DNA from 2 places in the Micromonospora sp. CPCC 205546 genome. Region 2 is predicted to be linked to the other one. Evidence: predicted binding sites of a transcription regulator. Region 2 holds the regulator's gene; the other holds the start of a gene.
What was found. The regulator HrcA, encoded in region 2, represses chaperone genes, less so after heat shock. The targets are predictions, from matches to a motif close to GGTTNGCACNCTCNNNNNGAGNGTGCNAACC.
Positions count from the first base shown of each region.

Region 1 (7,391 bases), on a different contig from region 2:
CTGTCGACAGGCGACGACGATCGAATGATCCATGATTCTAGAACGGTCGAGAAATGTCGAGCAATGAGCGGATCCCGGACTACGACCTCGACGAGATGCTCGTGGTCACCGCGCCCGCCCAGCTTCGCGCGCTGGCCGATCCCCTGCGCGCCACGCTCCTGGAGCTGCTCCTGGAGCGCGCCGCCACGGTGACGGAGCTGGCAAGAGCGGTCGATCGGCCCAAGAGCAGCGTCGCCTACCACGTGAACGCGCTCGTCGACGCCGGCCTGCTCCGGGTGGTGCGGACCCGGCGGGTGCGGGCGATCGACGAGCGGTACTACGGCCGGGTCGCCCGCACGCTCTACATCGGCGCGCTCACCCACCCCGAGGACAAACAGGTCGCGTTCGCCGTCAACGGGCTCGCGGAGGCCGTCGCCGAATCCGCCGCGGCCCACGCCGCCGACGACCTGCGCTGCACCCTCGTCCACGCCCGCATCCCGGTCGAGGAGGTACGCGCGTTCTGGGCCGAGGTGCAGGCGCTGGCCCGTCGGTTCGCCCAGATCCCCCGGTCGGGCGACCAGGTGTACGGGTTCGTCGCCGGCCTCTACCCGACCGACGCGCCGACCCTCCCCGAGCCCGACCCGGAGCCGAAGCCGGCCGACTGACGCGGTCGGGCGGGCGGCGGCGGGCCGCGTGGTCCGCCGACCGGGCCGCGCCGGCAGGGCCCCTTCACCAGGATCGCCGGGTGATCTAGGGTCGGCGCCATGGACCTGGAGATCGCCGAGCTGGGACCGGACCAGCGACACAGCGTGGTTGATCTCTGCGGCCGGGCGCTGGACCTGCCCGAGGACGCGGCCGAGGCGCCCGACGTCGTGGACGCGCTCTGGACCCGGGCGGCCGCCGACCGGCCGGTGGTCGCGCTGGGCGCGTACCGGGGGACGGACCTTCTCGGGGTGCTGGTCTGCTCCGGCGCCGCCGGGGACGCCCGACTCGGGCACGTGGACCTGGTGGCGGTGGACCCCGCCCACCGGCGGGGAGGCGTGGGGCGGGCGCTGCTGTCGTCCGCCGAGCGGATCCTCGCCGGCCTCGGCGCGGCCGAGGTGCTGCTCGCCGGCAACCCGCCGTACTACGCCTGGCCCGGCATCGACGTGCGCTACACGCCGGCGGTCTGCGCCGCGCTGGCGCTCGGCTACCGGCAGGACCGCACGGCGTGGAACATGACCGCCGACCTGTCGTACGACGGCTCGCCCGCGCTGCGCCCGACGGAGCCCGCGGAGGCGCGGCTGGCCGGACGGGGGGTGACGGTCCGCCGCGCCGGCGCGGGCGACCTCCCGGCGCTGACGGAGTTCGCCCGCGCGACCTTCGGTGGGGCCTGGGACGCCGAGCTGGCCGGCTCGGTGGGCCGGGATCGGGCGGGCTGCCACCTGGCCGAACGCGATGGCGAGCTGCTCGGTTTCGCCGCGTACGGATCGTCGCGGCCGAGTTGGTTCGGCCCGATGGGCACCGCCCCGGCAGCCGAGGGCTCGGGGATCGGCGGGGTGCTGCTGCGCCGGTGCCTGCGCGACCAGCGGGCGGCGGGCGTGACGGCGGCGCAGATCGGGTGGGTCGGGCCGGTGCCCTTCTACTCGGGCAGCGCGGGCGCCCGGATCGAACGCGTCTTCTTCCTGTACCGCAAGGCACTCGGAGCCTGACGACGGGGCGAACCGGATATAGACGCCCTTAACGTCATTCGCCCGCATCGGTGATCGTCGCGCCCTACCGTGTGCGGTAGAGGAGGCAGCCATGACCACGGACGACGAACGCCCCGGCCCGTTGCCGTTCGACCGGCTCGACTACGGCGACGCCGAGCAACAGGCGGAGATGGCCGGCGTCGACGAGCCGGGCGACGAGCCGGTGACGCTGGTCGACGAGCCGGTGCAGGTCCCGCAGCCGTACGACCGGGCGCGCAGGAGACGCAACCAACGGCCACTGCCGACGTGACAGCGGAAGGGGCGGACCGCTGACGCGGCCCGCCCCTTCCGGCGTTGGAGCTGGACTCAGAAGTCCATGTCCCCGCCACCCGGACCAGCCGGGGCGGCCGGGGTCTTCTCCGGCTTGTCCGCCACGACGGCCTCGGTGGTGAGGAAGAGCGCCGCGATCGACGCGGCGTTCTGCAGCGCCGAGCGGGTCACCTTGGCCGGGTCGATGATGCCCGCGGCCAGCAGGTCGACGTACTCGCCGTTGGCGGCGTTGAGGCCGTGACCCGGGTTGAGGTTGCGGACGTGCTCGACGACCACGCCACCCTCGAGACCGGCGTTGACGGCGATCTGCCGCAGCGGGGCGTCCAGCGCGATCTTGACGATCTGCGCACCGGTCGCCTCGTCGCCGACCAGGTCCAGCTTGTCGAAGGCGGTCTTGCCGGCCTGCACCAGCGCGACGCCACCACCCGGGACGATGCCCTCCTCGACGGCGGCCTTCGCGTTGCGGACGGCGTCCTCGATGCGGTGCTTGCGCTCCTTCAGCTCGACCTCGGTGGCCGCGCCGACCTTGATCACCGCGACGCCGCCGGCCAGCTTGGCCAGCCGCTCCTGCAGCTTCTCACGGTCGTAGTCGGAGTCGCTCCGGTCGATCTCGGCCCGGATCTGGTTGACCCGGCCCTGGATCTGCTCCGCGTCGCCGGCACCGTCGACGATGGTGGTCTCGTCCTTGGTCACCACGACCTTGCGGGCGCGGCCCAGCATGTCGAGGCCGACGGCGTCCAGCTTGAGGCCGACCTCCTCGCTGATGACCTGGCCACCGGTGAGGATGGCGATGTCGGCGAGCATGGCCTTGCGGCGGTCACCGAAGCCCGGCGCCTTGACGGCGACCGACTTGAAGGTGCCCCGGACCTTGTTGACGACCAGGGTCGCCAGGGCCTCGCCCTCGATGTCCTCGGCGATGATCAGCAGCGGCTTGCCCGACTGCATGACCTTCTCCAGGATCGGGAGCAGGTCCTTCACCGACGAGATCTTGCTGTTGACGATCAGGAGGTAGGGGTCGTCGAAGACGGCCTCCATGCGCTCCGGGTCGGTCATGAAGTAGGCCGAGATGTAGCCCTTGTCGAAGCGCATGCCCTCGGTGAGCTCCAACTCCAGCCCGAAGGTGTTGCTCTCCTCGACGGTGATGACGCCTTCCTTGCCCACCTTGTCCATCGCCTCGGCGATGATCTCACCGACGCTGGTGTCACCAGCGGAGATGGAGGCGGTGGAGGCGATCTGCTCCTTGGTCTCGACGTCCTTGGCGAGCTTGAGCAGCTCCTCCGAGACGCTGGCCACGGCGGCCTCGATGCCCCGCTTCAGGGCGATCGGGTTGGCACCGGCAGCCACGTTGCGCAGGCCCTCGCGGACCAGGGCCTGGGCCAGGACGGTCGCCGTCGTCGTGCCGTCACCGGCGACGTCGTCGGTCTTCTTCGCGACCTCCTTGACCAGCTCGGCGCCGATCTTCTCGTAGGGGTCCTCGAGCTCGATCTCCTTGGCGATGCTCACACCATCGTTGGTGATGGTGGGGGCACCCCACTTCTTCTCGAGCACGACGTTGCGGCCCTTGGGGCCGAGCGTCACCTTCACGGCGTCGGCGAGCTGGTTCATGCCCCGCTCGAGGCCGCGGCGCGCCTCTTCGTCGAACGCGATCATCTTGGCCATACGGCGTTGTCCTCCTGGACACTCACGGGCCACCCGAGTGTGTGTCCCGGATGGGCCGCCTGGTGTACGCACCTTGGGACGTCGCCACCTGGCGACGACGACGTCTCCTCGATCGGGCCGGATAGCCCGCGACGACCGGCCATGTGCCGCGGCCGCGTCTGGACGCCGCCGCAGCCGTGGCCCTACCGCCCCGACCGTTGGCACTCACGGTATGCGAGTGCCAATGACTTGTTTAGCACTCTCCCCTGCCGAGTGCAAGCACGATGGCCCCGGTCAGCCGAGTTCACCGGCCAGCCGGGCGCTGTCCACCGGGCCCTCGTGGGCGCGCTGCTCGGCGTACGTGACGACCAGTCCGACCAGCTGGGCGAGGTGGGTCGGCAGGGCCAGCACCGCGCCCACCAGCGTCACCACGAGCACGCCGACCGCCGTGCCGGGCGACTCCAGCGGGGTGGTGCCGAACGGCAGCGCGCCGATGCCCTCCACCATGCCGGCCGCCCCGGCGCCGACGACGACCGCCGCCGCCACCAGCGCCACCCGGCCGAGCAGCAGGCCGAGCCGGTCGTGGAACATCCGGAAGGAGCGGCCGATCGGGTGCTGCCGCTCGAACAGGTAGACCGGGCCGGCCATGCTCAGCGCGAAGGCGAAGTAGATGCCGGGGATGACGCAGAGACAGACGCCGAGGCCGATGATCACGCTCATCAACAGGGTCCAGCCCCAGAGGCCCAGCGCCCGGCGTGCCCCGTAGGACAGGGCCGCGCCCATGCTCACCGGCTCGCCGGCCGCCTGCCGGGTGACCACCCAGGTGCCGGCCGCCCAGCCCAGGCTCTGCACCAGACCGAAGACGAGGGCGCTGCCGAGCACCACGGAGAGCATGACGCCCATGTCGGCCAGGAAGGTGTCGGGCAGCGCGGCGGGGTCGTCGGCCATCGACTCCTCCCATCTCGCGGACGGGTCGACGACCAGCGTGAGCACCGACACCACCACGGCCGGGAGCACCTGGGTGAGCAGCAGGATCGGCACCAGCAGCCGCCAGCCACGGCGTACGGCGCCGACGCACCGGCCGAACCAGCCGTTGACGCCGGCACCGGGCGGGGTGACGAGCAGGTCGGCCGGGTCGAGGCCGTGTCCGGGCGGGTACCAGCCGTGGGCCGGCTGTCCGGGGTAGGCGACCGGCGCGCCGGGGTACCACGGCTGCCCGCCGTACGGGCCGGAGCCGACCGGATATCCGCCGGCGGGCGGGAGGACCCAGGCCTGCGGCGGCTGCGGACCCGCCGGCGCACCACCGCCCGGGACGACGGGGCCGTCCGGGGCCGGGACGGCCGGACCGTCCGGGGCCGGGACGGCCGGGCCCGCACCCCAGGCGGTGGGATCGCCCGGGGCCGCAGGGGGCGGCGTGCCGGTGGCCGGGGGCGTGTCGGCGCCGGGCTCCGGTGCGGCCGCACCGCCGGGTGGCGGCGCGGCGGGGTCGGGGTCTCCCGGGGGCGGCGCGGCCTGGGGCGGCTGGTCGGACATGAACCCTCCTCAGCGGTGGCTGGAACGGCTCACGATCCTCCCCTGCCGACGCAACCGCGCCGACGCCCGCCCCCGCGCCGGCCGACGGCTGGACCGCACCGGCGGGTCAGCCCGCCGGCCGCCTGACGACCGGGGCGGAGAGGGGCCCACCGGGGGCGGGGGGCGACGGGCGCCCGGTCAGGCGACGACCCGCACGCGCTCGGCCTGAGGGCCCTTCTGGCCCTGGGCGATCTCGAACTCGACCCGCTGGCCGTCGTCCAGTGCCTTGTAGCCGTCCATCTCGATCGCCGAGAAATGGACGAAGACGTCCTGCCCGCCGTCGACGGCGATGAAGCCGTAGCCCTTTTCGGAGTTGAACCACTTCACGGTGCCCTGTGCCACGGTGCACTTCCTCACTCTGCGCGGCGTTCCACGACCCCGAGGCCGGGCGGGCCGGCACCGGAGGACCACCGGCTCGGCGATCGACGAGGGCCGCTGAAACGGTGACCGAAATCGCACGCTACACGAAGCGTGACGAAGGCGCACGACCACAAATCGGGCGAATTTCGACCGGTAGACATCGCCAGTCGTCGCTGTGGTAGGTATGCGTTCATGACGAGCACGCCCGGCGGGCCGGGACCGGGGCGGCGGGCGGAGATCCGGCGGGTCCGGCCGCACGACGCGGCCCGGATGCGGGCCCTGCGGCTGGAGATGCTCGCCGACGCCCCGCTGGCCTTCCTGGAGACCCTCGCCGACGCGGCGGCCCATCCGCACGCGGACTTCGCGGCCGGGGTAGCGGCCGTCTCCGTCGGGGCGGGCACCGCACAGTTCGTCGCGGACCCGGGCGGCCGGCTCGTCGGGCACGCCGGCGGCACGGTGGCTCCCGGGGAGCCGGGGCTGACCGTGGTGTACGCCGTCTACGTCACCCCGTCCTGGCGGGGCACCGGGCTCCTCGGCGACCTGGTCGAGACGGTCGCCCGGTGGTCAAGGGCCTGCGGGCGCCCCGAGCTCATGCTGGAGGTGGTGGTCGGCAACGACCGGGCCTACCGCGCGTACCGGCGGCTGGGCTTCGTCGACACCGGCGTACGCGTCCCGCACCCCACCGTCGCGGCGCTCACCGAACTCCAGATGCGCCGCGCGGCCTGACGCGGCTGCCCGGACCGACCCGTGCGGGGACGGTCCGGGCAGCCGGACGGATCACGCGTGCCGGCGCGACTGCACGATGCGGAACCGGTTGGCCACGTAGGCGCCGTCGGTGAGCGCCGAGTTCGCCGCCGCGTTGGCGCCGCTGCCGTGGAAGTCGGAGAAGGCCGCCGACTGGTTCACGAAGACCCCGCCGGTCAGGTTGCAGGACAGGTGCACCCCGACCTCGATCGCCGCCGCCTCGGCCGCGTCGAGGACCGCCTCGTCGGTGGAGTAGACCGCCGCGGTGAGCGCGCCCTTCTCGCCGACGGTGGAGCGAAGGATCTCCAGGCTGTGCGCGGTGGACTCCGTCGCGATGGCGAACGAGATCGGCCCGAACCACTCCTTCGAGTAGGTCGCGGTGTCGTCGGCCGCCAGCCTGACCACCGTCGGGGTGCGGACCACCGCGCCGGGGAAGGCGGGGTGCTCGACCGTACGCGACTCCAGCACCGCCTCGCCGACCTTGGTGACCTCGTCGAGACGCTCCAGCACCCCGTCGTTGACGATGGCGCCGGTCATCTCCACCCCGCGAGCCGGGTCTGCGGTGATCTTGGCGACCGCCGCGGCGATCCCGCCCGCCACCTCGTCGAAGCTCTTGTGCCCCTGGTCGGTGGCGATGCCCCCACCGGGGATGAGGATGTTCTGCGACGTGGTGCACATCTGGCCGCTGTAGAGGCTCAGGGTGAAGCCGAGGTTGCGGCACATCCCCGTGAAGTCGTCGGTGGAGTCGATCACCACCGTGTTCAGCCCGGCCTTCTCGGTGTAGACCGCCGCCTGGCGGGCGTTGGCCTCCAACCAGTCGCCGTACTCGGTCGAGCCGGTGAAGTCGATGATCTTCACGGCCGGGTGCAGGGCCAGCGTGGAGGCGAGCTTCTCCCCCGGGGCCTCTGGGGCGAGCAGCACCAGGTTCGGGTCGAAGCCGGCCTCGGCGAGCACCTCCCGGGCGTACTTCACCGTGATCGCCAGCGGCAGCACGGCGCGCGGGTGCGGCTTCACGACCACCGGGTTGCCGGTGACCAGCGAGGCGAACAGTCCCGGGTACGAGTTCCAGGTCGGGAAGGTGTTGCAGCCGATCACCAG
Region 1 covers NZ_JBAKHL010000001.1:163,566-170,956, forward strand. Annotated here, with positions in the region: gene V6U77_RS00775 (helix-turn-helix domain-containing protein) at 54-644, shown strand; gene V6U77_RS00780 (GNAT family N-acetyltransferase) at 744-1,670, shown strand; gene V6U77_RS00785 (hypothetical protein) at 1,762-1,959, shown strand; gene groL (chaperonin GroEL) at 2,016-3,638, opposite strand; gene V6U77_RS00795 (hypothetical protein) at 3,912-5,150, opposite strand; gene V6U77_RS00800 (cold-shock protein) at 5,328-5,531, opposite strand; gene V6U77_RS00805 (GNAT family N-acetyltransferase) at 5,742-6,275, shown strand; gene paaN (phenylacetic acid degradation protein PaaN) at 6,327-7,391, opposite strand, start outside.
Region 1: the regulator HrcA is predicted to act here: its motif matches at 3,834-3,864, upstream of groL (chaperonin GroEL).

Region 2 (7,391 bases):
CGGGAGGTGGGGTGCCGGTCATAGGTCGGGCCGAGGGGCCCTGCGCCACCTGCTCTCGATCTCGGCGCCGGGCCTGCTGGCGCGGCGCGCTGACGTTACTGCCATCTTATCTTCCCAACAGCGGTGACACCCTGCCCATTTCCGCGCGCAGGGCACGGGCGGACCGGTCACCTCGTCCCCGGCAGGGGCGGACCGGACGGGGCGGGTTCTCGGCCCCGACCGGTCGCGCCCGTCAGGAACCGGCTCGGAAGTCGTAGCGCTCGAAGGTCTCCTGGTGCCGGGTGAACCGGTAGGTCGCCCAGTGCATCAGGACCACCGTGCCGTGCTCGTCCCGGGTCAGCCGCAGCAACTCCCCCGCCTCCCGGCCGGAGACCGTGCGGAACACGTCCGGCCGGTCCGGCAGCGGGACGAAGACCGACGGCGGTTTGCCCGCCGGATCGGCGGCGCCCCGGGCCCGCAGCTCCCCGTCGTGCCAGGAGAAGACGTGCTCGAAACCCTCCCCCCACCAGCGACCGAGCAGCCCGCGTACGCCCTCCGGTGCGGGCGGGCCCGGCCGCCACGGCGTGATGTCGGCCGGGTCGTGCTCGACCGCGGCGGCCAGCAGCCGGTGCGGCAGGTCGAGGAGATCGCCGGCGGTGCCGGAGGAGCCGAGCACCGCGACCCCCATCGCGCCGGGGGTGCCCTCCCCGCCCCGCCGGCCGTAGACGCCGGCCAGGAATCCAGGCATCGCGCCGTCGTGCCCGACGTGCATGATCCGCTCGCCCTGCGGCACGAGGATCAGCCCCAGCCCGAAGCCCCCGGCCCAGAGCGTCTCGTCGGTGACCGTCACCGGCCAGCGCATCTCGTCCAGCGTGGCCGGGGCGAGCACGGCGCCGGCCGGGTCCAGCGCCGCCGGGTCGGCGAGGAAGGCCGCCCAGCGGGCCATGTCGGAGGCGGTGCTCCACAGCTGCGCCGCCGGACCGACCGCCCCGAAGTCCGTGGGCGGCTCGGGGTGCGCCTCGTCGGAGTACGCGTCGACCAGGAACCCCGTCGCGGCGTGCGGCCCGGGCGTCACCGAGGTCCCGGCCAGCCCCAGCGGGGTCAGCACCCGCTCGCCCAGCACCTCCGCCCAGGTGCCGCCCCGCAGGTGGCCGACGAGCCGGCCGAGCAGCGCCATGCCCAGGTTCGAGTAGTGGTAGCGGCGGCCCGGCGGCAGCACCCGCTCGGCCCGGGCCAGGTCGGCGACCAGCCCGTCGACGTCCGGCGCGCGCAGGGTGTCCCAGACGTCGCCGTACGGCTCGCGTTGCAGGCCGGCGGTGTGCGACAGCAGCCGGCGCACCGTCAGCTCGCCGTGCGCCGGCAGGTCCAGGTGCCGGCCCAGCGGGTCGTCGAGGTCGAGCAGGCCGTCGTCGCGGCACTGGAGCGTCAGCACGGCGGTGAACGTCTTCGTGACCGACCCGATCCGGAACCGGGTGCCCGGTCCCAGCTCGGTGTCGTTGCCGGTGCCGCCGACGGCGCACGTCCAGAGCGGGCGGTCGGCCCGGTGCAGGGCCGCCGACACCGCCGGCACCCGGGCCTGCGCCTGGACCGTCCGCACCAGCCGCGACAGGCGGTCGTCGACCGCCGTCACGCGAGGTTCCGGGCCAGCATGGGGCCCAGCGGCGCCCCGCCGAGCACGTGCGCGTGCACGTGGAAGACCTCCTGGCCCCCGTACGCGCCGGTGTTGAACATCAGCCGGAAGCCGTCGCCGAGCAGCCCCTCGTCCTCGGCCACCGCGGCGGCCGTGGCGAGCACCTCCCCGGCCAGCGCCGGGTCACCCTGGGCGAGCGTCGCCACGTCGGCGTAGTGCTCCTTCGGGATGACCAGCACGTGCACCGGGGCCTTCGGGTCGATGTCGCGGAAGGCGAGGGTGGTGGCGGTTTCCCGGACGATCGTGGCCGGGATCTCCCCGGCGACGATCCGGCAGAACAGGCAGTCGGTTCCCATCGGGGCAGTGTAAGGAAGGGCGCCGGATCGACGCCCGCGGTGACGCGAGGGTCCCTTGCCGGCGGCGGGGCCGGGGCGGTCGGGCATGATGGCCGACGTGACTTCACGGGCGGTACTGGTGACGGGGGCCTCGCGCGGCATCGGGCGGGCGGTGGCGACCGCTTTCGCGGCCGGCGGCGACCGGGTGGCGATCCACCACCGGGACTCGGCGGAGCTGGCCGAGGGGCTACGCGCCGAACTGCCCGGCGAGGGCCACGTGGTGGTGCGCGCCGACCTGACCGACCCGGACGCCGTACGGGCGATGGTCGACGAGGCGGCCGGCCTGCTCGGCGGGCTCGACGTGCTGGTCAACAACGCCGGGGTGTACGGCGAGCGGGACGCCCCGCACCCGGTCTTCGGCGCCTCCTACGAGCAGTGGCGCGCGCAGTGGCGGCAGGTGCTGGAGACCAACCTGACCGGCGCGGGCAACGTCATCTGGTGCGCCGCGCAGCACATGCGCGACCGGGGCGGCCGGATCGTCAACGTCTCCTCCCGGGGCGCCTTCCGGGGCGAGCCGGAGCAGCCGGCGTACGGGGCGAGCAAGGCGGGGCTGAACGCGCTGGGGCAGTCCCTGGCGGTGGCCCTCGCCCCGTACGGCATCACGATCGCCACGGTCGCCCCGGGCTTCGTGGAGACCGACATGACCACCGGACACCTGAGTGGGGAGCGGGGCGCCGCCATCCGGGCGCAGAGCCCGTTCAACCGGGTGGCCCGCCCCGAGGAGATCGCCGCCGCCGTGCACTGGCTCGCCTCCCCGCAGGCGGAGTGGGCCTCCGGCACCATCGTCGACCTCAACGGCGCGTCCTACCTGCGCAGCTGACCCTGCCGGACCGGCGGCACCCACCCCGGCCCCGGCCCCGCCGGGTTCTCGGCGATCATGCAGTTGTGGTGCCTGACGAAAGGCGCGAAAACGCCCGTCCTGCCCACCACAACTGCATGATCGACCCGGGGTGGCGGGGCGGGGTCGACCCGGGGTGGGTGGGTTTGGGTTTGGTCACCAGTGGCCGAGGCGGGTGGCCAGGACGCTGAGGGCGGCCACCCCGGCGGTGGACGTACGCAGCACCGAGGGCCCCAGGCGCACCGGCCGGGCGCCGGCCTCGGTGAAGGCGGTCAGCTCGGCCTCGGCGATGCCGCCCTCCGGGCCGACGACCAGCACGACCTCACCGGCGGCGGGCAGCTCGACGGTGGTCAGCCGCTCACTCGCCTCCTCGTGCAGGACGAACGCCGCGGCGGCGCCGGCGATCCGGCGGGCCACCGTCGCGGTGGACTCGTCGGGGGCGCCGGCCACCACCGGCAGCCACGACCGGCGGGCCTGCTTCGCCGCCTCCCGGGCCGTCGCCACCCACTTCTCCCGCGCCCGTACGCCCCGGTCGCCGCGCCACTGCGCCACCGAGCGGGACGCCGCCCAGGGCACGATCTCGTCCACCCCGACCTCGGTCATCGCCTGCACGGCCAACTCGCCCCGGTCGCCCTTGGCGATGCCCTGCACCACCACCAGACGTGGGACGGACGCGTCGACGTACCCCCGGGAGGTGATCTCGAGGTCGAGGGTGCCCCGGCCGACGGCCGTGACCACCGCGGACGCGGTGCCGCCCCGGCCGTCGGCGAGCAGCAACTCCTCGCCGACGCGCAGCCGTTGCACGGTGGCGGCGTGGTGCCCCTCGGGGCCGTCGAGGGTCAGTCGGTCGGCGGCGGGCAGCGGGTCGAGCAGGAACAGCGGCGCGGACACGACGATCAGGCTAGCCGCCCGGCGGGCGCCGGGGCGGTCAGGCGGCCGGGTCAGGCGTGGCCGTTGAAGGCGTCGCGCATCCGCGAGAAGAAGCCGCCCTGCTTGCTGAGCTCGGCGACCTCCTCGCCCCGGGTCTTGGCGAAGTCGCGCAGCATCTTCTCCTGGTCGGCGTCGAGCTTGGTCGGGGTGCGCACGTCGAGGTGGACGTAGAGGTCACCCCGGCCGGTGCCGCGCAGGTGCGGCACGCCCCGGGCGCGCAGCCGCAGCGTGCTGCCCGGCTGGGTGCCGGCCTTGACGTCGACCGTCTCCTCGCTGTCCAGCGTCTTGATGGTCAGCCGCGTGCCGAGGGCCGCCGCGGTCATCGGCACCGTGACCCGGCAGTGCAGGTCGTCGCCCTTGCGGGAGTAGACGTCGTGCGGCCGTTCGTGGATCTCCACGTAGAGATCGCCGGCCGTGCCGCCGCCCGGGCCGACCTCGCCCTGCTGGGCGAGCCGGATGCGCATGCCGTCCTCGACACCGGCCGGGATCTTGACCGTCAGCGAGCGCCGGGTGCGGACGCGGCCGTCGCCGGCGCAGGTCGGGCACGGGTGCGGGATGGTGGTGCCGTGCCCCTGGCAGACCGTGCACGGCCGGGCGGAGACCACCTGACCGAGGAAGGTGCGCTGCACGGACTGCACCTCGCCCCGGCCGGCGCACGCCTCGCAGGTGGCCAGGTGGGTGCCGGCCGCCGTGCCGGCGCCGGAGCAGGTGGTGCAGAGCACGGCGGTGTCGACGGTGATCGGCGCCTCGACGCCGAACGCGGTCTCGTGCAGGTCCAGCTCCAGCCGCAGGATCGCGTCGGCGCCGGGCCGGGTCCGCGGTCGCGGGCCCCGCGAACCGCCGGCCGCGCCGCCGAAGAAGGCATCCATGATGTCCTGGAAGCCGACGAACGGTCCGGCGCCGCCGGGACCGCCCGGGCCTCCCGCGCCCCCGCCGCCGGGGGCGAGCGGGTCGCCGCCCAGGTCGACGATCTGCCGTTTCCGGTCGTCCGAGAGGACCTCGTACGCGGCGTTGATGTCCTTGAACTTCTCCTGGGCCTCCGGATCCGGATTCACGTCCGGGTGGAACTGTCGCGCCAGCTTTCGGTAGGCGCGCTTGATCTCGTCGTCGGAGGCTTCCCGGCTCACCCCGAGAATGCCGTAGTAGTCCCTGGCCACTGCGTTCCGTGTCCTCATGTTCGTCTCGCGTTGCGCCGGTCGGCGGCCGGAGCCGGCCGTCGGCCCTGACTGGTCAGTTCTGGGCCAGCAGCTCGCCCACGTAGCGTGCCACGGCCCGCACCGTGGCGATGGTGCCGGGGTAGTCCATCCGGGTCGGCCCGAGCACACCGAGCCCGCCGACGCTGGTCGCGCCCGGCCCGTAGCCGGTGCTGACCACCGAGGCGGCGCGCAGGTTGTCGATCTCGTTCTCGTCGCCGATCAGCACCCGCGTCGTGCTCGGCTCCGCCTCGCCGATGAGCTTGAGCATGACGACCTCCTCCTCCAGCGCCTCCAGGATGGGGCGCAGGGAGCCCTGGAAGTCGAGCAGGCCGCCGCGGGTCAGGTTGGCCGTGCCGGCCAGCGCGATCCGCTCCTCGTGCCGCTCGATCAGCGTCTCGAGCAGCACGGTGGAGAGGGTGGTCATGGCCGGACGCAGGTGCGGCACGGCCTCCTCGACCAGCGCCTGCACCAGCGGCGGGGTCTCCGACAGCCGGGTGCCGACCAGCTTCTCGTTGACCAGCCGGCGCAGGTCCGTGACGTCGTCGGCGGGGATCGGCGCGGGCAGTTCGACCAGCCGCTGCTCGACCCGGCCGGTGTCGGCGATCATGACCAGCATCAGCCGGGTGGTGGAGATCGGCACGAGCTCCAGGTGGCGCACCGAGGATCGGGCCAGGCTCGGGTACTGCACGACGGCGACCTGCCGGGTGAGTTGCGCCAACAGCCGGACCGTGCGGTGCACCACGTCGTCGAGGTCGACGGCGCCGACCAGGAACCGCTCGATCGCCCGGCGCTCGGCCGGGCTGAGCGGCTTCACCCGGGACAGCCGGTCCACGAAGAGCCGGTAGCCCCGGTCGGTGGGCACCCGGCCGGCGCTGGTGTGCGGCTGGCGGATGTAGCCCTCCTCCTCCAGCACGGCCATGTCGTTGCGGACGGTCGCCGGCGAGACCCCCAGTTGGTGTCGCTCGACCAGCGCCTTGCTGCCGACGGGCTCCTGCGTGGCGACGTAGTCCTCGACGATCGCGCGCAGCACGGCGAGCTTGCGGTCGTCGAGACCCATCCTCCCCACCTCCTGTCGCACGTCGGCACCGGCACACGGGGCCGGAGCGGGCTGCTGGCACTCGACTGTAGCGAGTGCCAGTCTACGTCGGCGGGGCCGCCGGCGCGATGATCGACCTGGGGCGATCAGTCAGATCGGCGACCGCGCGACACCACCCGGCAGCGGTCATTTCGGACGTCCCGACCGGTGTCGCGCTGGTGCCGCCTTGCCGGCTGCCCCTACCGTGACCTTCATGACTGAACCACCTCGCCCTCCCGGAGCGGGGGACCCCGGCTTCCCGCCGGACCCCACCGCTCCGTCGGGGGTTCCCGGCCACGCCGGCAGCGGCGACCCCACCGCACCACTGTCCGGGGCGCCGGGCCCGGGCAGCCATCCTCCACCCGGTGACTATCCGCCGCCCACCGGCGACCAGCCGTCGTCGGGCGGCTACCCTCCGCCCGGCGACTACCCCCCGCCCGGTGGCTTCCCCCCGCCCGGTGGCTACGGCCCGCCCGGCGACTATCCCCCGCCCGGCGGCTACGGCCCGCCCGGGGCCGGCTATCCGGCCGGTGGCGGCTACGCACCGCCGACGGGCGGCTACGCCAGCAACGACGACAAGAACTGGGCCCTGATCGCCCACTTCGGCGGCGCGGCCGGCGTGATCGTCGGCGGCGGCCTGCTCGGCTGGTTGGCGCCGCTCATCGCGCTGATGGCCCGGGGGCAGCAGTCGCCGACCGCCCGGGCGCACGCCGTCGCGGCGCTGAACTTCCAGCTCACCTGGACGATCGTCGGGGTGCTGAGCTGGGTGGTCACGCTGATCACCTGCGGGGTGCTGTTCTTCGTCCCGATGCTCGTCTGGCTGGTGCCGCTGATCTTCGGCATCGTCGGCGGCGTCAAGGCCAACGAGGGCGTGCTCTACCGCTACCCGATGACCTACGCCTTCACCAGGTGACCCGGGTCGGCCGCTCCCCCGGCCGGCCCCGGCACGCGGTTCACGGCAGCAGGTCGCGCACGACCGCGTCGGCGAGCAGCCGGCCCCGCAGGGTCAGCACGGCCCGCCCGGCCGCGTGCCCATCGGCGGCCAGCAGCCCGGCGGCCAGGGCCCGCGCGGCGCCCGCCCGGCCGGCCTCGTCCAGGGCGTCCAGGGGCAGCCCGGAGGCGAGGCGCAGCCGGAGCATGACGTCCTCCATGTGCGCCTCGTCGGCGGTGAGCACCTCCCGGGCCAGGCCGGGCGACCCGCCGGCGGCCAGCCGCTTCGCGTACGTCGTGGGGTGCTTGACGTTCCACCAGCGCACGCCGCCCACGTGGCTGTGCGCCCCGGGGCCGAGGCCCCACCAGTCGGCGCCGGTCCAGTAGAGCAGGTTGTGCCGGCACCGGGCCGCCTCGT
Region 2 covers NZ_JBAKHL010000053.1:28,961-36,351, forward strand. Annotated here, with positions in the region: gene V6U77_RS22415 (PhoH family protein) at 1-22, opposite strand, end outside; gene V6U77_RS22420 (serine hydrolase domain-containing protein) at 233-1,609, opposite strand; gene V6U77_RS22425 (histidine triad nucleotide-binding protein) at 1,606-1,965, opposite strand; gene V6U77_RS22430 (SDR family NAD(P)-dependent oxidoreductase) at 2,063-2,824, shown strand; gene V6U77_RS22435 (16S rRNA (uracil(1498)-N(3))-methyltransferase) at 2,999-3,733, opposite strand; gene dnaJ (molecular chaperone DnaJ) at 3,784-4,929, opposite strand; gene hrcA (heat-inducible transcriptional repressor HrcA) at 5,003-6,025, opposite strand; gene V6U77_RS22450 (DUF4870 domain-containing protein) at 6,258-6,956, shown strand; gene hemW (radical SAM family heme chaperone HemW) at 6,997-7,391, opposite strand, start outside.